Regions from separate parts of the Mesorhizobium sp. NZP2234 genome, predicted to be linked through region 3. Evidence: predicted binding sites of a transcription regulator. Region 3 holds the regulator's gene; each other region holds the start of a gene.
The links. The regulator HrcA, encoded in region 3, represses chaperone genes, less so after heat shock. The targets are predictions, from matches to a motif close to GTTAGCACTCNCNNNNNGNGAGTGCTAAC.
Positions count from the first base shown of each region.

Region 1 (7,912 bases), 1.9 Mb from region 3:
GTGCTGCTCGACAGTTCGAGCGTCACGGAGCGATTTATTTTTCGGAACAATTGCAGGCGCCCTTCGACGCGTTGGCGGCCAAGGGCACACCGCCGGATAAATATGCGCTTAAGCTAATATAATGACAATACCGGACACGCCGACACCGCCGGCAGGACGGTGTCTGGCTGGACCACGCTCGGCCCGCGACGATCGAACCCGCGCCGTTGACCCGCGATGTGGTCTTTGAGGTTGAACGGCCGGCAGCGCCGTGGCGCAGCCTTACATCGGGCGCTTCGGTTCGCCCTTTTGTGGCGTTGCCGTATCGGAATCGGATTTCTTGTGCTTGTCGGCGGCAATCCTGCGGATGCGGTCGAAGCGGCTTTCCTCGGTGGTTTCGGTCGTGACGACCGTCTGTGGCTTCTGCGCGAACACGATCATGGATCGATCTCCTAGGCTAGAGGCCTGTGCGCCGGGAGGCAATCCCCCGGCGGTAGTCTTCCGGCTCACAGAAGAGCCGACTTGGCGAGATTCAGGTCGAAAGGCGGCTTCCATGAAGCCGCCTTTCGGCCAGCTGAGCCTTAGTAGCCGCCCATGCCACCGCCATTACCACCCGCAGGCGCGGCATCCTTGGCCGGGATGTCGGCGATCATGGCTTCTGCTGTGATCAGCAACGCCGCGATAGAACCGGCGTCCTGCAGGGCGGTGCGCACCACTTTCGCCGGGTCGACGATGCCGGCCTTGATCATGTCGACATAGGTCTCGTTCTGGGCATCAAAGCCCTGATTGTGGTCCTTGCTGTCGGTGAGCTTGCCGACGACGATGGAGCCTTCGACGCCGGAATTCTCGGCGATCTGGCGGATCGGCGCCTCGAGTGCGCGCAGCACGATCGAAATGCCGGCGGTGACATCGTCATTGGCGCCGGTCAGGCCTGATAGCGCCGACCTGGCACGCAGCAATGCCACGCCGCCGCCGGGCACGATGCCTTCCTCGACCGCCGCGCGCGTCGCGTTCAGCGCGTCGTCGATGCGGTCCTTCTTCTCCTTGACTTCCGACTCGGTGACACCGCCGACGCGGATGACGGCAACGCCGCCCGACAGCTTGGCCAGCCGCTCCTGCAGCTTTTCCTTGTCGTAGTCGGAGGTGGTCTCCTCGATCTGGCCCTTGATCTGGGCGACGCGCGCCTGGATGGTCGCCTTGGTGCCGGCGCCGTCGATGATCGTCGTGGTGTCCTTCTCGATCAGCACGCGCTTGGCGCGGCCGAGCATCTCGATGGTGACGTTCTCGAGCTTGATGCCGAGATCCTCCGAGATCATCTGGCCCGATGTGAGCACGGCGATGTCTTCGAGCATTGCCTTGCGGCGATCGCCGAAGCCCGGCGCCTTGACCGCCGCGACCTTGAGGCCGCCGCGCAATTTGTTGACGACCAGCGTGGCCAGCGCCTCGCCTTCGACATCTTCCGAAATGATCAGCAGCGGCCTGCCGCTCTGCACCACCGCTTCGAGGATCGGCAGCATCGCCTGCAGATTGCCGAGCTTCTTCTCGTGGATAAGGATGTAGGGCTCTTCCAGTTCCGCGCGCATCTTGTCGGCATTGGTGACGAAATACGGGCTGAGATAGCCGCGGTCGAACTGCATGCCCTCGACGACGTCGAGCTCCGTTTCGGCGGTCTTGGCCTCTTCGACGGTGATGACGCCGTCATTGCCGACCTTGTCCATCGCCTTGGCGATCATCTCGCCGACGGTAGCGTCGCCATTGGCGGCGATGGTGCCGACCTGCGCGATCTCGGCCGACGACTTGACCTTCTTGGCCTTGGCCTTGATTTCCCCGACGACGGCGGCAACCGCCTGGTCGATGCCGCGCTTCAAGTCCATCGGGTTCATGCCGGCGGCGACCAGCTTGGCGCCTTCGCGCAGGATCGAGGCGGCCAGCACCGTGGCGGTGGTGGTGCCGTCTCCGGCGAGGTCATTGGTCTTGGAGGCCACTTCGCGCACCATCTGCGCGCCCATGTTCTCGAACTTGTCGGCAAGCTCGATCTCCTTGGCGACGGTGACGCCGTCCTTGGTGATGCGCGGCGCGCCATAGGCCTTGTCGATGATGACATTGCGGCCCTTGGGGCCGAGCGTGACCTTCACCGCATTGGTGAGGATCTCGACGCCGCGCAGCATGCGGTCGCGCGCGTCGGTGGCGAATTTGATTTCCTTGGCAGACATTTTTTCAATCCCGTTCGAATTTGGAGTGGACGAACCCCGCGCGGAACGCGCGGCGCTCCAGTCAGGCGGCCTTCTTGGCTTCGACGCTCTTCTCGATCACGCCCATGATGTCGGCTTCCTTCATGATCAGCAGGTCCTCGCCGTCGATCTTGACCTCGGTGCCGGACCATTTGCCGAACAGGATCAGGTCGCCGGCCTTGACATCGAGCGGCACAAGCGCGCCGTTTTCGTCGCGCGCGCCGGGGCCGACGGCGATGACTTCGCCTTCCTGCGGCTTTTCCTTGGCATTGTCAGGAATGATGATGCCGCCCTTCGATTTGGTATCGCCTTCGGCGCGCCGGATGACGACGCGGTCGTGGAGTGGCCGAAATTTCATGAAAACTTCTTTCTGGGGCCGGCATAGGCGGCCGCTGCTCTGCTATAGGCGCTTTGGCACTCGATAGATAGGAGTGCCAAAAATTATTCGCGAGCCGATGAAATATTTAAAAGTATTATTTCGGGAAGCCGTTTCGTGATATCGCCCATGGCATAAATAATTCAAAAAATTGAATTTTGCCGGTCGAGTGCCTATTTATCGGACAAGTTCATTTTCACGATTTCACACACTAGGGAGATTTGCTCTATGGCCGATGGCAATCAGACGATCATGGAAAAAGCTGAAGCCCGCTTTGTCGACAAGCAGAAGAAGACGGCCGAGCGCAACAAGGCAACCGCCGAATATATGTCCGAGGCAAGGGCAAGGGAGATCAAGACGGCAAGGCTGCGGGAATTGCGGCTGGCCAAGGAAGAAGCCGACCGCGTCGCCGAAGCCCTGAACCCGACGCCGAAGAAGAAGCGGGCGACCAAGAAGGCCGCCGCAACGGAGGTCAAGACATGAGCCTCACCTTCCCCAATCGCAGCCGCAGCTATGACGAAGCCGGCAAGCGCATCCGTTTCGTCGGCCATGACGGCATGTTCCAGATTTCCTTCTCGGTCGCGGCCGATGCGATGACCCGGATGCAACCGGCGACCGCCGCCAACGAGGCAGGCTACCTCGCCACATTCGACACGCAAAGCAGCACCATCCGCGACGTGGCGTCGAAGGCTTACGACCGCACCCGCAAGAGCATGTATGTGTTGACGGCCGCCGACTTCGGCTGAAGCTGCAACGGTCCAGATGGCCCGGGACGGCCAGAGGTCAGGGCTTGCGCTCGGCCCTCTCCCGGCGCTTGATGTCGCGGACATTCATCTGATCGAGCATGGCGTGGGCGTCGCGCGGGTTCATGCCGACCATGACTCTTTGCCTGACCTCGACCGGCTGGCCGGTGAAGACATCGATGATGGCCCAACTCTGGGGCAAGTCCATGCGCAGTGCGTATCGATTTGCCATGCTGGTCAGCCCTGTATCATGAAAAACACCGTGCCCAGGACCAATATCGTCCAGGCAATCACCGACAGCTTCAGCGCCATGCCGCCATGCGTGGCCATTGCCTCGCGCAAGCGCGACACGATCCCCGTCGAAGCGGCCGGCGTCGCCTTGACCGCGACGGACGGCTTGGTGCCAAGTTTTCCAAAGACAGGCAGCAGCGACGGTTCACGCACGAAAACGACCTCGAATGTCGGGGAAAATCCGAGCAAGCATGCCCGCCCCTTGCCATAGCACTCTTTTGGCGAGCGCCCTGCATGCCAAATTCAAATAGATGGTTTTAAGCTCGGCCCCGCGCCTTCGTGGCCGGAACGCGCAAATCGGCCGCGACAAGGGTCCGGCGCCGGGTCTCTCTAAATGATTTTGGAGGCCTCGCCTCGGGATCGAACCGAGGCTTCAGAGATTTGCAGTCTCCAGCGTCGCCGCTCCGCCACGAGGCCATCGCGGTCGACCTAACCGGCAAATGCTTGCGGAAAAGTTAAGCGTGGAGCGCGTTCTGTCGGCACGTTGCAAAATGCCTTCCCGGGTCGTCATCACCGGCAGCAGCGACAATCCGCGCACGATATTTGCATCCCTGCCAACGCATCCTTTTCGCGAGCACCCGCATGACAAAAGAAAACGCGGCTCTGGCAGGCGGCTGCAGCTTGCCCCTCACGCGGCGGCACTGCGGCCTTTCGCGCCGGTTTCCGCCTTGAAGATGCGGAACGTGTTGCGGCCCGCCGCCTTGGCGGCATAGAGCGCGGTGTCGGCCTGCGCGAACAGGTCGCAAGGCAAGCCCGCCCCGGCGAACGCGATGCCGACCGAGGCGCCGAGCCGCAGCGACTGGCCGCGGATCGCGACCGGCCTGCTCATCGCCTCGATGATGTCGCGCGCCACGCCGGAGACGGCACCGCGGTCGAGATGCGACCCGACCAGCACCGCGAATTCGTCGCCGCCGACACGCGCCACCAGTTCCGCCTCGCCGCACCCGCCGGCAAGGCGCTCGGCCGCCGCCTTGAGGCACTCGTCGCCGATGACGTGGCCGAACGTGTCGTTGACGGCCTTGAAGCCGTCGAGGTCTATCAAAAGCAGCGCGCCGAGCGGACGTGCTTCATCCGCATGCGCCAGCCGTGCCTGGAAGCGGGCGCGGTTGGCAAGCCCGGTCATGGCGTCGAATTCGGCGAGATAGCGCATCCGGTCCGACAGGATCTTTTCCTCGGTGATATCCTGCTTCATGCCGAAGATGCGCACCGGCTCGCCGGCTTCGCACTCGACGCTCGCGGTGATACGGATCCAGCGGCTATGTCCCGCGAAAGTGGTGATCTCCGCGTCGAGGGTAAAACCGCTGCGTTCGGCGATGGCGTGGCTGCGCAGACTGTCCAGCGCCTTGCGCGACTCCGCCGGATAGCACTTGATGATTTCGCTTCGATCGAGCGCCGCGCCGCGCGGCAGATCGAACAGATCATAGATCACATCGGTCCAGGTCAGCCGCTCGTCGGGCAGGCTGCATTCCCAAACGCCGATGCGCGCCGCGACCGACGCCCGGTCGAAGATCTTGCGGCTGTGGGCCAGCGAAACCTGCTGCGTGGCGATCAGCGCGGCCTGCGCGGCGAGTTCCGCCTTGAGCCTGGCGATGGTTGCGGCGTCGCGGCGCGGTTCGTCGGCGCTGCCCTGCCCCACCCGCTTGCCGGGCTGCGGGGCCGGGCCTTTCGGGGTGTATGATGTATCGGGCATGGAGAAACTCCTGGCGGGCGACCACCATGGCGCAACAGCCCTTAAAACTTCGCTGACAAGCCGTCCTCGCCTCCACGAGAGTGGCAATGGCTGCGCTGGTCGACCCCCACCCCGTCTCGGCTTCGCCGAGCCACCTAGCCGGGGCGAGCCACGGGTCTCGCCCGTCCTTCGGCCCCCCGATCGACGGGGTAGAGGAAGGTGCCAGGCTTTCCGTCATCAACGCTCGTTCGGCAAAGCTCCCTTCCTTTCCCTCCGAAGGGGGAAAGGTGGCGCTGCGAAGCATCGACGGATTGGGGGAACCACGTGGCAATCAAGCCTCGCACCGATCAGTCCCGCCAGTCACCGAAGATGCGTGCATGGCATAGTGGAACCCATCGTCGATCGGGCTTGGCCGTGCGCCGAGCCTCATTTCGCGAACCCAGCGAGATGCTGGTGTGGCTGCGGGACGGCTGGGCCGGCCTCCCGTTGCTCGACTATGGCCGGCTTGATTGGGCGGCGGCGGCAGGCAGAGCCGCCTTCGATACAGCTTGCGGCGCGCTGTTGTCGACATGCGCCCAGGCCGGCCGCTCGAACAGGAACATGCCGAAGCCGACGCGCTGGATGATGAGGTAGAGCACGACAGGGCTGATGATCGAGACCAAAAGCACCGCCAGGCTGAGCATGCCGGTGTCGGTCAGCAGGCCGCTCGCGAGTGCGGCGCCGCGGAAGAGTGACATCGGGATGGTGAAGGCGACGTAGACGACCAGCGAATGTTCGCCGAGCCAGCGCAGCCACTCCATGGCGGCAAATTGCGACAGGAAGCCGCCGAGCACGCAAAGCGCCACGGCGCCCGCGACGGCCAGAGTGAGATGCAGCGGCGGCCATGCCGCCAGGCCCATCTGCATGCCGACCGGCTGCATGGCATAGCCCGGCGAATAGACGAGCAGCCCGTTGACGACAGCCCACAAGAGCAGGCCGCCGACGGCCAGCATTGGGCGCGGTTGCGTCCACTCGACGAGGCGGAAAATCAACGGCGCCAGCACGAAGCCGAGATAGAAGAACACGAAATAGGCCGCGAATTGTTCAAGCGCGTAGCTGTCGGGATGCGGCGCCCACATCTGCAGGCCGGCAGCGGCCGGGATGACGATCCAGGCCGGCACGCGGAATTGCCGCAAAAGCTTCGCGACGAGGCCGAACACCGCCAGCATGTAGATGAACCACAGCACGCCATAGGGCTGGACGACGGCCATTGCGAGATCGTGCAGCATGCCGCCGGGATCCCGGCTGAAGATGCCGATCTTCAGCCCGATCGAGATGATCGCCCACAGCACGTAGAAATAGAGATAATGGACGACGCGCCGGTCGACATAGCGCCGCCACGGCCGGTCGATCACCTGCGACAGGAACAGTCCGGAGATCAGGAAGAATTCCGGCATGCGAAACGGCGTCGCGAAGCCGATGACATAGTGCAGGAAGCCGACGCCGCCCGTGTACTCGCCGGTGTTGTAGGCGGAATACATCATGACCACGAGGATGATCGAGAGGCCTTTGGCCGTGTCCACCCACGGCATGCGCATCGGGCTGTTCATGGCAAATCCATCCGGGGCCGGCCAAGGCGGCCAGCCATCATTACGAGATGTCTAGCACCATCAAGCTTCCCAGATCGTAAACGCGGCTGGTTTTGTGGAGTGGCTGGCGGCCCAATCTTCCGGCGTCGGCGCTGCCCCTCACTGTCCTGCCTGACATCTCTCCCCGTATAGTGACGGGGAGAGAGGGCTTGACGCGCTGTCGGCGCTTTTCTTGCGGCGTTGGAGATTGGCGAAATCACCGATAACAGCCTCCCTCTCCCTGTCACTATACGGGGAGAGGTGTCCGGCAGGACAGTGAGGGGCAGCGCTGACGTCGGAAGATCGATAACAATCTACGACGCAGCTACTTTCTGCCCTTCGACTTGTTCAGCGCCACCGCAGCCCGCACCAGCGCCTTGAAGGCCTCTTCGTCGACCTCCTCGCCCTTCTGAAAATCAATAGCCCGCCTCGTGTTGCCTTCGAGGCTGGAGTTGAACAGGGCCGCGGGATCGGGCAGCGCCGCGCCCTTGGCGAAGGTCAGCTTGACGACGCTCTTGTAGGTCTCGCCGGTGCAGATCATGCCGTCATGCTCCCACACCGGAACCCCGCGCCATTTCCACGTCTCGACCACATCGGGATCGGCCTGGTGGATGAGCGCGCGCAGCCGGCCGAGCATCTCGCCGCGCCAGTCGCCGAGTTCCGTGATCCTGCCGTCGATCAGTTCGGAGGGGGATTTGCTCTCCTGCGATCCGGTCATGCCGTTCTCCTCAAAAAATGAACAATAGCACTCACATGCGCTCGCCAGGCAATTGGCTGGCCTGCTTCACCCAGGCGCTGAATTGCGCCTCGTCGAACGGCTCGTCCTCACGGATGTCGAGGTAGCGCGTGTCACGGCTCCGGGATTCGCCCGGTGGCACCGGATCCAGCGACATGCCGCGAAAGAAGGCCACCTTGATATACCTGGTGAAGCAATGGAAGCTGAGGAACCAGCCCTCGCCTTCGATGCCATAGAACGGCGAATTCCATTTCACCGCCTTGTGCACGCCGGGCACGGC
Region 1 covers NZ_CP033364.1:2,812,641-2,820,552, reverse strand. Annotated here, with positions in the region: gene EB230_RS13855 (hypothetical protein) at 262-420, opposite strand; gene groL (chaperonin GroEL) at 561-2,192, opposite strand; gene EB230_RS13845 (co-chaperone GroES) at 2,254-2,568, opposite strand; gene EB230_RS13840 (hypothetical protein) at 2,815-3,069, shown strand; gene EB230_RS13835 (DUF1488 domain-containing protein) at 3,066-3,332, shown strand; gene EB230_RS13830 (hypothetical protein) at 3,370-3,561, opposite strand; gene EB230_RS13825 (hypothetical protein) at 3,567-3,809, opposite strand; tRNA gene EB230_RS13820 (tRNA-Cys) at 3,962-4,037, opposite strand; gene EB230_RS13815 (diguanylate cyclase) at 4,249-5,310, opposite strand; gene EB230_RS13810 (acyltransferase family protein) at 5,784-6,878, opposite strand; gene EB230_RS13805 (DUF1801 domain-containing protein) at 7,222-7,614, opposite strand; gene EB230_RS13800 (DUF1801 domain-containing protein) at 7,646-7,912, opposite strand, start outside.
Region 1: the regulator HrcA is predicted to act here: its motif matches at 2,621-2,649, upstream of EB230_RS13845 (co-chaperone GroES).

Region 2 (7,912 bases), 1.1 Mb from region 3:
TTGCCGGCGACTTCTTCTACTACTGGATGCACCGCGCTCAGCATGCTGTTCCATTCCTCTGGCGCATGCACGCTACTCACCACTCGATCCGCGAATTGACGGCATGGAATTGCCATCATCACATTTCCGAGCCACTCGTTGCCGCAGGGTTGGTGTCACTACCACTCACGCTGTTCCACTTCGAATCTGGCGTAGTGCCTTTTGTTGCCATGACGCTGATTACTTTTCAGGTCCATCTTTCACACTCTAGCACCCGCATCAATCTTGGGCCGCTTCGATATATCATTGGCGACAACAAGTTCCACCGCATTCACCACTCGTTGGAACCCCATCACCAGCGCCGAAACTACGGGTTCTTTACAACTATCTGGGACACGATTTTTGCAACGGCATACTGGCCAAAAAAGAACGAGTGGCCGGAAGTTGGCCTCCGAGACCAATCCGAGCCGCTCACCGTGCGCGATTTCGTTATGTTTCCATTTGATCGACGTCGCTGGCGTAGAGCTAAAGTCGGAAGTGGTGAAAAGGCTGGGAATTAAACGAACGCAGCTTTACGCTTCTAATCCGATTGTCGAGGTCGGAACCCATCAACTGGACCTAGAAGGGGACGGATCCTTGGCGCTGGCCTTATCGGAGACGTAGGATCTGGAACTACCACAGGTGGGCAATGCGCGGACGACTGGCCTGCCACGGGTAGTTTCCCCCACCTGAGGAGTCCGGCCTCGATTGAAGGACGGACTGATGAAGAGAAAGCGGTTTACGGAAGAGAGCAGATCATCGCGGTTCTGCGTGAGCATGAGGCGGGAGCAAAGGCGGGCGACCTGGCGCGCAAGCATGGGATCTCCGAGGCGACGCTGTATAACTGGAAGGCGAAGTATGACGGGATGGACGTCTCCGATGCCAAACGGCTGAAAGCCTTGGAAGACGAGAAAGCAAAGCTGAAGCGCGAGCCCCAAACCTTTTCCGACCGGCTCCATTCCAAAAAAAGGGGGCGGCATTGCTGCCGCCCTTCGAGATTGGTGAGAGGCGCGGACCTTAGAAATCCATGCCGCCCATGCCGCCCATGCCGCCCATGCCGCCGCCGCCCATGCCGCCAGGCATGCCGCCGCCAGCCGACTCCTTCTTCGGAGCCTCCGCGATCATGGCTTCGGTGGTGACCAGCAGGCCGGCGACCGAGGCCGCGTCCTGGAGAGCCGTGCGTACGACCTTGACCGGATCGACGATACCCATGGCGATCATGTCACCATATTCGCCGGTCTGGGCGTTGTAGCCGAAGGTCGCGCCCTTGTTCTCAAGGATCTTGCCGGCAACGATCGAGGCTTCCGCACCGGCGTTCGACGCGATCTGGCGGGCCGGAGCCTGCAGCGCGCGGCGCACGATGTTGATGCCAGCAGCCTGGTCGGCATTGGCGCCGGTGGCCTTGATGTTGGCCGAAGCGCGCAGCAGGGCAACGCCGCCGCCTGCAACGATGCCTTCTTCCACGGCCGCACGGGTCGCGTTGAGGGCGTCATCGACGCGGTCCTTCTTTTCCTTGACTTCGACTTCCGTCGCGCCGCCGACGCGGATGACGGCAACGCCGCCCGCGAGCTTGGCGAGACGCTCCTGCAGCTTCTCCTTGTCGTAGTCCGAGGTGGTCTCCTCGATCTGCTGCTTGATCTGGGCGACGCGGCCCTGGATCTCTTCCTTCTTGCCGGCGCCGTCGACGATGGTGGTGTTTTCCTTGGAGATCGACACCTTCTTGGCGCGGCCGAGCATGTTGAGGCCGACGTTCTCGAGCTTGATGCCGAGGTCTTCCGAGATGACCTGGCCACCAGTGAGGATGGCGATGTCTTCCAGCATGGCCTTGCGGCGATCACCGAAGCCCGGCGCCTTGACGGCGGCGATCTTCAGGCCACCACGCAGCTTGTTGACGACCAGCGTGGCCAGAGCCTCGCCTTCGACGTCTTCCGAGATGATGAGCAGCGGCTTCGAGGTCTGCACGACGGCTTCGAGAACCGGCAGCATGGCCTGGAGGTTGGAGAGCTTCTTCTCGTGGAGCAGGATGTAGGCGTCCTCGAGATCGGCAACCATCTTGTCGGCGTTGGTGACGAAGTAGGGCGAGAGATAGCCGCGATCGAACTGCATGCCTTCGACGACTTCGAGTTCGGTCTCGGCGGTCTTGGCTTCCTCGACCGTGATGACGCCTTCGTTGCCGACCTTCTGCATCGCTTCCGCGATCATGGCGCCGACCGACTCGTCGCCGTTGCCGGCGATCGTGCCGACCTGGGCAACCTCTTCCGAGGTCTTGATCTTCTTGGCGTTCTTGATCAGCGTCGCGACGACGTCGGTGACGGCGAGGTCGATGCCGCGCTTCAGGTCCATCGGGTTCATGCCGGCGGCAACCGCCTTGTGGCCTTCCTGGACGATCGACTGCGCCAGAACGGTCGCGGTCGTGGTGCCGTCGCCGGCAATGTCGTTGGTCTTCGAAGCAACTTCGCGGACCATCTGTGCGCCCATGTTTTCGAACTTGTCTTCGAGCTCGATTTCCTTGGCGACGGTGACGCCGTCCTTGGTGATGCGCGGGGCGCCGAACGACTTGTCGATGACGACGTTGCGGCCCTTCGGACCCAGCGTGACCTTCACCGCGTCGGCGAGGATGTTGACACCGCGCAGCATGCGCTCGCGGGCATCACGGGAGAATTTTACGTCTTTGGCAGCCATTTTGTACTCCTGGGCATTTCGCCCGAAATTCAGATTGGATGGTACGGATGAAAGGCGGCGGCGTGTTAGCCGATGATGCCCATGATGTCGGCTTCCTTCATGATCAGAAGGTCTTCGCCATTGAGCTTGACTTCGGTGCCCGACCACTTGCCGAACAGGATGCGGTCGCCAGCCTTGACGTCCAGCGGGACCAGCTTGCCGGCTTCGTCGCGGGCGCCGGAACCAACGGCGATGATCTCGCCTTCCTGCGGCTTTTCCTTTGCCGTGTCGGGGATGATGATCCCGCCGGCGGTCTTGGATTCGGATTCGACCCGGCGAACGACCACGCGGTCATGAAGCGGGCGGAACTTCGACTTTGCCATTTTTTCTTCCTCGATGAGAACGGTGGGAAAAGCGTCCGGCAGCGCCGGACAACCTACAAAGCTCGGCTATGCCGGACCTACTGTTAGCACTCACCAAGGACGAGTGCTAACATGGTGACGGCATAAGGCCTAGGCTGGGGCTAGTCAAGACAAGAGGTGGGCGATCACGATATTCCGGGCGATGCAGGCCTGAAAGAGTTCGAGCGAATCGATGGTGTTCGGAAGCTCGGCCCGAAAGATAATATCCGCCCTTTCGGATCGCTAACCCCTTGGGCCTTCAGCGATGCGCAAGCGCCGTTTCGTTGCACCGGAGAGAGCGAGTGTGAGGCGCTGAGCATCTAGTAGCGACCGAGACGTGCCCAGCTTTTGCGTGGGGTGGCCATGCGGGATGTCTCCTGTAGCATTATCGCCCGCACCAGAGGCTTGCCCGTTTATTGGACTGTATTTCTATCCATAGGGTGGATGCATCTCATCGAAACAAACGATTTTCTCAATCTTCCGGAATCTCGCATTGACAGCACCTCACACGTCCTGATTGCCCGCTACCCTCATCGTGTGACAACTGCGAAAAAAGAGCCTGAAAGGAGAAGATCTTTCCATGAGCTCAGACGTGCGATGGAAGTTGCCGCGGGAAAATGAGCTGCAGTTGGATGCCAACGCCTCAGAGCAACCGGAACTCATCCGGTCTCCATAATCCGATTGGTGTTGGTGGGTTGCACAAGCCTGGTCAGGGACGATTTTTGCGACGTGACTGGCAGAGGTATGGCGCCGCACCCACGTCAAAAGGCATTGCTATGGAAAGGAACACAATGGCTGATCAACTCGCAACGGAAATCATTGCCACGATCAAGAACCGCGTCGAATCGGAGAGCGGCGAGAGTGCGTCCATCATCGGCGAAATAACGACTGCCACGGAACTGACCTCGCTCGGAGTCGATTCGCTGGGTCTGGCGGATCTCCTCTGGGATGTGGAGCAGGCCTACGACATCAAGATCGACATGAACGCGGCGGATGCCTGGTCGAATCTCAAGAATGTCGGCGACATGGTGGAAGCTGTCCGCGGTTTGCTCGCGAAGGGGGTCTGATTAGACAGGCGAGTCGTCATTACTGGGATGGGCGGGCTTTGCGGCCTAGGCAACAACGCCGCCTCTATCTGAAAAGAGATGCGCGAAGGTCGCTCCGCCATCCGCCCGATGGTCACTTCTGCGCTTCATGAGATGAAGGGCACTGTCGGTACCGAGATCAAGGAGCTGCCCAAGCACGACATCGGCCGCAACCAGCTCGTCTCCATGGACCGCCACAGCTTGCTCGCTGTGCTTGCAGCGCGCGAAGCCATGCAACACGCCGGACTTTCCTGCGATGAGGGAAATCCGTATCGCTTCGGCGCGACAGTGGGCGTCTGCGGCTGGGGAACGGTCGAAGAAACCTACCGCGACCTCCTTTTGGGCGGGGCGAAGCGTGCTGGCATTTACACTGCACCAAGGGGGTTGCCGAGCGCCGCTGCCAGCCAGGTCAGCATGAGTCTCGGCCTGCGCGGCCCGGTCTTTGCCATCGCCTCCGCATGCGCATCAGCCAACCATGCGATCGCTTCGGCCGCGGATCAGATCAGGCTCGGCCGGGCCGACGGGATGCTTGCCGGAGGCGCCGAAGCGCCGCTCGTATGCCTTCAGATGAAGGCATGGGAAGCAATGCGCTCGCTCGCTCCGGATACTTGCCGGCCCTTCTCCGCCGACAGGAAGGGAGTGGTGATAGGCGAGGGTGCGGGCATGGCCGTGCTGGAAAGCTATGAGCATGCCGCCGTACGCGGTGCCACAATGCTTGCCGAGATCGCAGGCATCGGCCTTTCCGGCGACGCCTTCCACATCGTCGCGCCGTCTATCGAGGGGCCGGAGGCCGCGATGCGCGCTTGCCTTGCCGACGACGGGCTGAATGCCGAGGACGTGGACTACCTCAACGCCCACGGCACCGGCACCAAGGCCAACGATCAGACCGAGACGGCGGCGATCAAGCGCGTCTTCGGAGACTATGCCTATTCGATGTCGGTCTCGTCCACCAAGTCCATGCACGCGCATTGCCTGGGCGCAGCGAGCGCACTTGAAATGATCGCCTCCGTGATGGCGATCCGGGAGGGCATCGTGCCGCCGACCGCTAATTATCGCGAGCCAGACCCCGATTGCGATCTCGACGTCACGCCCAATGCGGCGCGCGAGCGCAAGGTGCGCGTGGCACTGAGCAACGCCTTCGCCATGGGCGGCATGAACGCAGTTCTGGCGTTCAGGCAGGTGTAGAAGCCATGCGAGATGCCTCCAGTAACTCTATCTCTCGGATCCAAATGCTTGCCGGATTACGATTGTGAAGGACCTGCCCTTGGACCGCCTCGGTGAATGCGCCAAGTGGCAGCGGAAGCTGGACAAGCCGGGGCCCCATTTTTTGCAAAATTCTCAACTGTTGAAGCGACGTGGACGTACCGCTACCCGGAAGGTTAAGCGAAGCCCCTTCGAGTTCGGCTCGGGGGTTTGTCCAAAGCTCTACCCGATAATATCTGGAAGGCGCGTGGCCGCCAGTCACCGCTTCCGTGCGAAGCCGGTCCTTAGAAAAGGGAATCGATAAATGTTCGATCTGACCGGCCGCAACGCGCTCGTCACTGGAGCAAGCGGTGGAATCGGCGAGGCCGTGCACGGGCGCTGCACGCGCAGGGCGCAACCGTCGGCCTGCACGGCACGCGTGTCGAAAAGCTCGAGATGTTGGCTGCCGAGCTTGGCGGGCGGACAAGACTGTTTCCGGCGAACCTCTCGAACCGCGACGAGGTCAAGGCGCGGGGCGCAAACGCGGAAGCCGAACTCGAAGGCGTCGACATACTGGTCAACAATGCCGGCATCACCAAGGACGGGCTTTTTATCCGCATGTCGGACGCGGACTGGGTCGCGGTACTCGAGGTCAACCTGACCGCCGTGGTCCGGCTCACCCGCGAACTGACCCATTCGATGAGGCGCCGCCGCAACGGCCGCATCATCAACATCACCTCCGTGTCCGGCGTAACCGGCAATCCGGTCCAGGCGAACTATTGCGCGTCAAAGGCTGGCATGATCGGCATGTCGAAATCGCTGGCGCAGGAGATCGCGACACGCGGCGTGACGGTGAACTGCGTGGCGCCGGGCTTCATCGAATCGGCCATGACCGACAAGCTGAACGACAAGCAGAAACAAGCGATCATGGCCGCCATTCCGGCCAGGCGCATAGGCACCGGCGTGGAAGTCGCCTCGGCTGTGGTCTACCTGGCCTCGAACGAGGCCGCCTACATCACCGGCCAGACCATTCATGTGAACGGCGGCATGGCAATGATTTAGCCTGAAAAGTTCAGTGCGCCCCGATGACGCGTATCAACAGTGGAGGAAGGTTCCCACCCAGATAGCTGTCGGTTGGTCTGGCAACTGACGAGCGGGTCGGTCGGGGCAACTGGCCGGGTCGAAGCCTCGTGATAAAGGCTGCCTTTGGGGCCGCGGCTAGACAAGCTCTTTGAAACGCATGCTTTCCTATCCATAGCATGGATGCATTCATCGAAACAAAGGATTTTGCCCATTCTGCAGAACGTCGCATAGAAAGATTTCAAAGATGTAAGCCAAAGGTAATTATCGATGTTTGTATTGGCTCCGAGCTGTATTTTTCTGATGTACGCCTTCCGGCGTGCTCGGAACACAACGGAGTCGCATGTTCATTGCGGCTAGTTTCTACGGTGACCTGCGCAAGCTACATCGAGCCGGCTCGATGCGACAAGCGTCCCCCTGCTAGGCGCTTCCCCAACAAAACAGCAACAAAGATGAGGTCTTTCCATGTGCTCTGACGTGCGGTGGAGGTTGTGCTGGGAAAATGAGTTGCAACAGGCCGATCATGTCGAACTCTCCGAGTTTTTCCGAAAGACCTACGGACCGACTGGGGCCTTCAACGCAGAGCCATTCGAAGGCGGCCGTAGCTGGGCCGGTGCGAGACCGGAGCTCCGCGCAATCAGCTACGACGCGCACGGCGTAGCGGCTCATATCGGCATACTACGCCGATTTATCAAAGTTGACGAGGTCGAGCTCCTGGTGGCCGACCTGGGGTTGTACGGGGTGCGACCGGATCTTGAGGGACAAGGGATCAGTCATTCAATGCGCCTTGTATATCCAGTGTTGCAGCAGCTTGGGGTTCCATTCGCTTTCGGCACCGTTCGGCACGCGATGCGGAACCATATGGAGAGGTTCTGCAGAGACGGCCTGGCGGCGATTGTGTCGGGCGTTCGTGTGCGGTCCACTCTCGCAGATGTGTATCTCGACCTGCCGCCCACGCGCGTCGAGGACGTGCTCGTCGTGGTTGTGCCGATTGGACGCTCGATGAGCGAGTGGCCATCCGGCACCCTGATCGTTCGGAACGGTCCGGAGCTATGAAACATCTTGAAGGTGCCGGGTGATGGCGCTGAGGCACCAGAGCGGCGGATTTTCTGCTGAGCTACTCGGACTGAATACGCGTTCCCATTCACGTTAGCTGTGGATAATAAGGCTGAATTAACATGCAAAATCTGCGCATCTAAGTCGATCCGAGCACGAGGTTGCGCGCGCACGGACTTTGCGGACCTCAATCGCCGTCACCCTGAAATCGACGAGGCATCGGCTATCCCAAAATTGGGGCTTGACGTTACGTAAGGTCCCATGTTTTCCGATGTGCGGGAACGGCTTCCAGTCTCATCCTAAGGGCGACGAAAATGAGGGGCAGTAATGGTGGCTGGCGAACCTAATGACGTGCGCGTCAAGCGGTGCGGTGGGGGATGGGTCGTTCATACTGTTGAGGACGGCAAACTGACAGTTCTTCGGTTCAAG
Region 2 covers NZ_CP033364.1:6,586,005-6,593,916, reverse strand. Annotated here, with positions in the region: gene EB230_RS31775 (sterol desaturase family protein) at 1-539, shown strand, start outside; partial or broken gene EB230_RS31770 (transposase) at 742-947, shown strand; gene groL (chaperonin GroEL) at 1,036-2,700, opposite strand; gene groES (co-chaperone GroES) at 2,766-3,062, opposite strand; gene EB230_RS31755 (acyl carrier protein) at 3,872-4,147, shown strand; partial or broken gene EB230_RS31750 (beta-ketoacyl-[acyl-carrier-protein] synthase family protein) at 4,175-5,350, shown strand; partial or broken gene fabG (3-oxoacyl-[acyl-carrier-protein] reductase) at 5,673-6,409, shown strand; gene EB230_RS31740 (NodA family N-acyltransferase) at 6,893-7,483, shown strand.
Region 2: the regulator HrcA is predicted to act here: its motif matches at 3,145-3,173, upstream of groES (co-chaperone GroES).

Region 3 (7,912 bases):
CCGGCCGGCGTGGCGCGCAGGCGCGCATTGCCGATCGGCGCCACCAGCCCCTCGCCCTGCAGCATGGACAGCCGCGCGCTCGACAGGCCGCGCCCGGAAAACGCCTCGTAGCGCGAGAGATCGATGCCTTCGGCGAGCCTCAGCCCCATCAGCAGGAATTCGTCGGCCTCTTCCGAGCGGGTCAGGATCTCGCCGCCGGTGACACCATGGCCCTTGGCCTCGACAAGGTTGGCCCAGGTTTCCGGCATCCGCTCGGCTATCGTCACCGTGCGGCGGCCATTCTCGACGAAGCGGCCATGCGCGCCGGGACCGACACCGACATATTCGCCATAGCGCCAATAGGTCAGGTTGTGCCGGCTCTCGGCGCCCGGCCTGGCGTGGTTGGAAATCTCGTAGGCCGGCAGGCCATGCGCGGACGTAATCTCCTGCGTCAGCGCATAGAGGTCGGCGGCATGGTCATTGTCGGGAATGATGAACTTCTTCGCCGCATGCAGTGCATGGAAGGGCGTGCCTTCCTCGATGGTCAGCTGGTAGAGCGACAGATGATCGGCGGCATGGCCGATCGCCTGTTCGAGCTCGGCCGCCCAGGCCTCCGGCGTCTGGCCGGGCCGGGCGTAGATCAGGTCGAAGGACAGCCTTGGGAATATTTCCCGCGCGAGGCCGATGGCGTGCAGCGCTTCATCGACATTGTGCAGCCGGCCGAGGAAGCGCAGATCCTTGTCGTTCAGCGCCTGCACGCCGAGCGAGACGCGATTGACCCCGGCGGCGCGATAGCCACGAAAGCGCTCGGCCTCGACCGAGGACGGGTTGGCCTCCAGCGTCACCTCGATGCCTTCAGGCACCGTCCAGTTCCTCGCCACGGCGTCCAGGACCCTGGCCACGGTTTCCGGCTTCATCAGCGACGGCGTACCGCCGCCGAGAAAGATGCTGGTCACCTCACGCGCCCCGGTGCGCTGGCGCATCGTCGCCAGTTCCGCCTCGAAGGCGGCGGCAAAGCGCTCCTGGTCGACCGGCTGGTGGCGGACATGGCTGTTGAAGTCGCAATAGGGGCATTTGGCCGCGCAGAAAGGCCAATGGATGTAGACGCCGAAGCCGGGGGCCCGGTCGAGCAGCATGCTCATGCCTCTCCCAATCTCGCTTTGGCGAATTTCTGGAAGGCGCGTGCGCGATGCGACAACGCCGTCGCCTGGCCTGGTTTCCAGCCGTGTTTTTCCTCGGCACTCATCTCGCCGAAGGTCTTTTCGAAGCCATTGGGCAGGAACACCGGGTCATAGCCGAAGCCAAGCTCGCCGCGTGGCGGCCAGACCAGCGTGCCTTCGGCCTCGCCGCGATAATATTCGGCCTCGCCGTCGGGAAAGGCGAGGCAGATGACGGCGACAAAGCGACCCTTGCGCTGTTCCGGCAGAGCGGCGCCGACCTCCTGCAGCGCCACTTCGGTGCGCTGCATGGCCATGGCGAAGTCGCGCGATCCGTCCGGGGTTTCGGCCCAGTTGGCGGTGTAGACGCCGGGCGCGCCGTCGAGCGCGTCGACGCAGAGGCCCGAATCGTCCGACAGCGCCGGCAGGCCGGTCGCCTTTGCGGCGGCCAGCGCCTTGATGTAGGCATTCTCCTCGAAAGTGGTGCCGGTCTCGTCCGGCTCCGGCAGGCCATAGTCCTTCGCCGACTTCGCTTCGAAGCCGAACGGCCCCATCAGATCGGCGAATTCGCGCAGCTTGCCGGCATTGTGGCTGGCGACGACGATCTTCTTTCCATCAAGAGAATGCATCAAAGCCCCCAGATTCTTGGCTCGGCAAACTCGATCGAATTGCCCGAGGGGTCGCGTATATAGAGCGAACGGCCACCTTGCGGCCATTCGAATTCGCTTTCGATGGCAATTCTTTTTGCCTCCAGATGGGCTTTCCAGGCCACGATTTCCGCAGCGCTCGCCGCGAAGCAGAGATGACCTTCGCCGACCGCGCCATGCGGCGGCACTTTCAGCCGCGCGTCCGGCGCCGGAGGTATCTTGGTCGTCTCGGCATTGAAGACCAGCAGCACGCCCGGCCCGCAGCGGAAGAAAAGATGTCTGCCGTCCACCTTGCCGAGCAGATCGAGGCCGAGCACGCCGACATAGAATTCTTCCGCCGCCGCCAGATCGGTGACGTACAGGGCTGATTCAAGGATGGCGGAGGGGGTCACCAGAAAATCGATGGCTTACGCCACCGCCATCTGCTGCAGGCTGACCAGGCGCTGGATGCCTTTCTTGGCCAGGCCCATCAATTCCGCGAACTGCCCATCCGAGAAGGGCTCGCCCTCGGCGGTGCCCTGGATCTCGACAATGCCGCCCTTGCCGGTCATGACGAAATTGGCGTCGGTGCCGGCCGAGGAATCCTCGAGATAGTCAAGATCGATGACCGGCTGGCCGTCATGGATGCCGCAGGAAATCGCCGCGACATGGTCCTTCAACACCTTGGCGACGCTGGCCATCTGCCGGGCTTCCATCCAGCGCAGGCAGTCATAAAGCGCCACCCAGCCGCCGGTGATCGAGGCGGTGCGGGTGCCGCCATCGGCCTGGATGACGTCGCAGTCGACGGTGATCTGCTGTTCGCCCAGCGCCTGCAAATCGACCACGGCGCGCAGCGAACGGCCGATGAGGCGCTGTATTTCCAGCGTGCGGCCGCCCTGCTTGCCGGCGGAGGCCTCGCGGCGCATGCGCTCGCCGGTCGAGCGCGGCAGCATGCCGTATTCGGCCGTCACCCAGCCCTTGCCGGAATTGCGCATCCAGCCGGGCACCTTCTCCTCGAGGCTCGCCGTGCACAGGACATGGGTGTCGCCGAACTTCACCAGGCACGAGCCTTCGGCGTGCTTGGAGACGCCGCGCTCGAAGGAGATGGCGCGCATTTCGTCGAATTGGCGTTTGGAGGGGCGCATTCGGGCTTCTTTCCAGTCATTTTTCGGAATCGTGGCCGGCTTTTAGACGCATGGGGGGCAGCGCGCAAAGGAAAACGGACCGGACGATCCGACACAGACACCGGGTTGCGCCCGCCGTGCCGAAGTCTATATCCTGAACAAGGAGGTTTCTGGCCGAATGACCAAGGCAATCGATCCGGGTTCGCAACCGCTCGCACTTCAATCACTCGACATGCGCTCACGCGACATCTTCCGGCGCATTGTCGATTCCTATCTCAGGGACGGCGAGCCGGTGGGCTCGCGCAGCCTGTCGCGCATCCTGCCCTCCTCGCTGTCGCCGGCCACCATCCGCAATGTGATGAGCGACCTCGAGCACCTCGGGCTGATCTACGCGCCGCACATCTCGGCCGGCCGGCTGCCGACGCAGGCCGGCCTGCGTTTCTTCGTCGACGCCTTCATGGAGCTTGGCGACCTTTCCGACGAGGAGCGCCGCACCATCGAGGCACAGGTGCGGGCCTCCGGTTCGGGTGCGACGCTGGAGCACATGCTGACCGAGGCCAGCCAGATGCTGTCGGGCATGTCGCGCGGCGCCGGCCTGGTGCTGGCCGCCAAGAACGAGGTGGCGCTGAAGCATATCGAATTCATCCAGCTGGAACCGACCAAGGCGCTTGCCGTGCTGGTGTCGCAGAATGGCGACGTCGAGAACCGCGTTGTCGAGCTGCCCGCCGGCATCACCGTCTCGCAGCTGCACGAGGCCTCGAATTTCCTCAACGCGCATATCCGCGGCCGCACGCTGGCCGAGGCGCGGACCGAGATCGCCCGCATCAAGGAAGAGACGCGAGCCGCTCTCGACACGCTGTCGCAAGACCTGGTCGAGAAGGGGCTTGCGGTGTGGGCGGGCGCCGAAAGCGGCCTGCCGGCAAGGCTGATCGTACGCGGCCGCGCCAACCTGCTCGAAAACGTCACCGCCCAGGCCGACATCGAACTGCTGCGGCATCTGTTCGAGGACATGGAGACGCAGGACGGGCTGATCCAGCTGCTCGATCTCGCCGAGCAAGGATCGGGCGTGCGCATCTTCATCGGCTCGGAAAACAAGCTGTTCTCGCTGTCCGGCTCGTCGCTGGTCGTCGCGCCCTATCGCGACAAGGATGCCCGCGTCGTCGGCGCGCTTGGCGTCATCGGCCCGACCCGTCTGAATTACGCCCGAATCGTGCCGATGGTCGATTATACCGCGCAGCTGATATCGCGCATGTTAAGGTAGCGCCCCGGATAGCAAGAGACGGGCAGCAAGGAGAAGAAGAATGGCGCTCGAAGAATTCAAGGCCCGGATCAGCCTGCTGCTCGAGGAGATGGTGAACCAACCGGAAGACCAGCACGAAATCCAGGAACAGCTGCGCGAAAAACTGCGGGAGATGCGCGCCATGGGCCTGCCGCTGCCGGCGGATCTCGTCGCGCTGGAAAAACGCCTCGACGACGATTTTTACGCTGCCGGGACATAGACCGGAAACCGGTCTTTCGCTCCTCGACGCATCGTATGAGGCGGAACCTCTGGACAGACCTGCCGTTGGTTTCCTTCGCGACCAGATGGAGGACAAGATGATCCGATCGGCCGGCCTGGTGCTTCCAGCGCTCTTTCTCGCAACAGCGGCCTTCGCGCAGCAGGCGGACCAACCGGTGCTGAAAGGCGCGGCCGCCTTCGGCGACTGGCGCGCCGACAAGCCAGGTATACGCCGCCTGATCAAGCCGGAAGACCTTCCGAAGCCCTATCTCACCAAATCCGCCTCGAACAGCGCCGGGCTCGCCGACATGCCGGCAGGCGCGAAGCCGCGACTGCCGGCGGGATTCTCGGCCGAGCTGATCGCCTCCGGCATCGACAATCCGCGCGCCGTGCGCATCGCGCCGAACGGCGACCTGTTCGTCGCCGACAGCGAAGCCAACCAGATCCGCGTCTACCGCCTGTCCAAGGACAGTGCCAAGCCCGCCGAAGACGCCATCTTTGCCCGCAATCTCAACCAGCCCTATGGCATCGCCTTCTATCCGCCGGGCAATGACCCGCAATGGGTCTATGTCGCCAACAGCGACAGGATCGTGCGCTTTGCCTACCGCAATGGCGAGCTGAAAGCCGCCGGCGAACCGCAGACCATCGTCGACAAGATTCCCTCGAACCACCACTGGACGCGCGACATCGTCTTTTCGCCTGACGGCAAGACGCTCTATCTGTCGGTCGGCTCGGGTTCGAACATCGCCGAGGACATGGGCAAGGCGCCGGATGGCGGCCTAGAAGCGTGGATCAAGTCGAAGCCGCTTGGCGCGACATGGGGCTCCGAGGACGGCCGCGCCGACGTGCTGGCCTTCGACCCGGACGGCAAGAACGGCCGCATCGTCGCCACCGGCCTGCGCAATTGTTCGGGCATGACCGTGCAGCCGGCGACCGGGGCGCTGTGGTGCGTCGTCAACGAGCGCGATGCGCTCGGCGACAATGTGCCGTTCGAGTACGCAACATCAGTCAAGGACGGCGCCTTCTACGGCTGGCCCTGGTACTATATCGGCGACAATGAGGATCCGCGCCACAAGGGAGCGCGGCCCGATCTCGCCGGCAAGGCAACCATTCCCGATGTGCTGATGCAGGCGCATTCGGCGCCGCTCAACATCGCCTTCTACGACCGCCAGGATTTTCCGGCCGGCACCGGTTTTCCCCAGGACTACAGGGGCGACGCCTTCGTGGCCCTGCACGGGTCGTGGAACCGCGGCAACAGGACCGGCTACAAGGTCGTCCGATTGCTGTTCAAGGGCGGCAAGCCGACCGGCGAATACGAGGATTTCATGACCGGCTTCGTGGTCTCCAATGGCGAGGTGTGGGGCCGGCCGGTGGGCGTGGCGGTGGCGAGCGACGGCGCCCTGATCGTCACCGAGGACGGCAACGGCACCATCTGGCGCGTGACTTATGGTGGCGCCCGCTCCTGATGGATCTTGCTCGGCTGGCACAGGCCCTTCATCCCGGATTGCCGGCGCCGGCGTCATCCCTCTTCCCGCGAACAGCGAGAAGGTGGCCGCGAAGCAGCCGGATGAGGGGACCTCGCAGGACGAAGGCCGGGATGTCTGGTGCAACGGATTCGGACATCCAGGGAATTCAACCGTGGCCCGCGCCATGCGATAAAGCTCTCCGATCCGAGACCGAAACCATGACCCTCACCGGCTTCCTCACCTACAGCGCCGCCCTTGGCATCGCCGCCGCCATCCCCGGCCCGGGCATCACCGCGCTTGTCGCGCGTGCGCTCGGCTCCGGCTTTCGTTCGGCGCTGGCGATGTTCTTCGGCCTGATGGTCGGCGACCTCACCTATCTGACCGCCGTGGTGCTCGGCCTCGCCTTTGTCGCGCAGACCTTCGGCATGGTGTTCCTGGCGATCAAATGGGCCGGCGTCGCCTATCTGGCGTTTCTGGGCTGGCGCTTCTGGACCGCCGGCATCACGCCCGAAACGGTTGAGGCCAGGAAGGGCAAGGGCGGGCTGGTTTCGAGCTTTGCCGCCGGCCTCGCCGTCACGCTCGGCAATCCCAAGACAATGATCTTCTACCTCGCCATCACGCCGACCATCGTCGACCTGAAGACCATCACGCTGGCCGACTACAGCATTCTCGCCGCTCTGACGGTCGTCGTCCTGTTCGTCGTGCTGGTCCCTTACCTGGCGCTCGCCGCCAAGGCGCGCTGGTTCCTGAAATCGCCACGCGCCCTGAAGGTGCTGAACCGCACCGCCGCCGGCTTCATGGTCGGCGCGGCGGCAGCGATCGCCGCCCGCCAGTAGCACTCTTTCAGCCAAAACATTCCGAGGTCGGCCCTTTCCGCGAAATGCTTTTCCGGGACAACGGCGTTTTAGACAAACGCCCCACTCGGATATTTCCGGCCGACAGCTTATGTTGCGCGGCTGAAAGCCCTATCTTGCCGGCTGCAATGCCACTTGCCTGAAATTCTCACTCGCCTGAAATCCTGGGAGCGAAACCAATGAACAAGCCCGTCACCTCCGCCCGCGTCCCCGGCCGCGGCCGCATCTACAATTCCATCACCGACACGATCGGCGACACGCCCCTGGTACGGCTCGACAAGTTCGCCAAGGAGAAGGGGATCGTCGCCAACCTGGTGGCCAAGCTCGAATTCTTCAACCCGATCGCTTCGGTCAAGGACCGCATCGGCGTGGCGATGATCGAGGCGCTGGAGGCGGCGGGCAAGATTTCACCCGGCAAGACGACGCTGATCGAACCGACGTCGGGCAACACCGGCATCGCGCTCGCTTTCGCCGCAGCCGCCAAGGGCTACAAGCTGATCCTGACCATGCCTGAGACAATGTCCATCGAGCGCCGCAAGATGCTGGCGCTGCTCGGCGCCGAGCTGGTGCTGACCGAAGGCCCGAAAGGCATGAAGGGCGCCATCGCCAAGGCCGACGAGCTGGCCGCGACGATCCCCAACGCCATCATCCCGCAGCAGTTCGAAAACCCCGCCAATCCGGAAATCCATCGCACGACGACGGCCGAGGAGATCTGGAACGACACGCAGGGCGAGGTCGACATCTTCGTCGCCGGCATCGGCACCGGCGGCACCATCACCGGCGTCGGTCAGGTGTTGAAGAAGCGCAAGCCCTCGGTCCAGATCGTCGCCGTCGAGCCGGAAGCCTCGCCGGTGTTGTCGGGTGGCCAGCCCGGCCCGCACAAGATCCAGGGCATCGGCGCCGGCTTTGCGCCAAAGATCCTCGACACCACGATCTATGACGAGATCGTCAAGGTCTCGAATGAGGATTCGGTTGCCAATGCGCGCCTCGTTGCCCGCCTCGAAGGCGTGCCGGTCGGCATCTCGTCGGGCGCTGCCCTGCAGGCGGCGATCGTCGTCGGCTCACGGCCGGAGAACAAGGGCAAGACCCTGGTGGTGATCATCCCGTCCTTCGCCGAGCGCTATCTGTCGACGATCCTGTTCGAAGGGCTCGGCGCGTAACTCGTCGCGGCTGCTGGCCCTTTGAAAAACCGCCGGTGGCGCCTGCCG
Region 3 covers NZ_CP033364.1:896,193-904,104, forward strand. Annotated here, with positions in the region: gene hemW (radical SAM family heme chaperone HemW) at 1-1,121, opposite strand, end outside; gene rdgB (RdgB/HAM1 family non-canonical purine NTP pyrophosphatase) at 1,118-1,765, opposite strand; gene EB230_RS04235 (VOC family protein) at 1,765-2,175, opposite strand; gene rph (ribonuclease PH) at 2,191-2,907, opposite strand; gene hrcA (heat-inducible transcriptional repressor HrcA) at 3,065-4,147, shown strand; gene EB230_RS04250 (hypothetical protein) at 4,188-4,385, shown strand; gene EB230_RS04255 (sorbosone dehydrogenase family protein) at 4,483-5,850, shown strand; gene EB230_RS04260 (LysE family translocator) at 6,069-6,686, shown strand; gene cysK (cysteine synthase A) at 6,884-7,864, shown strand.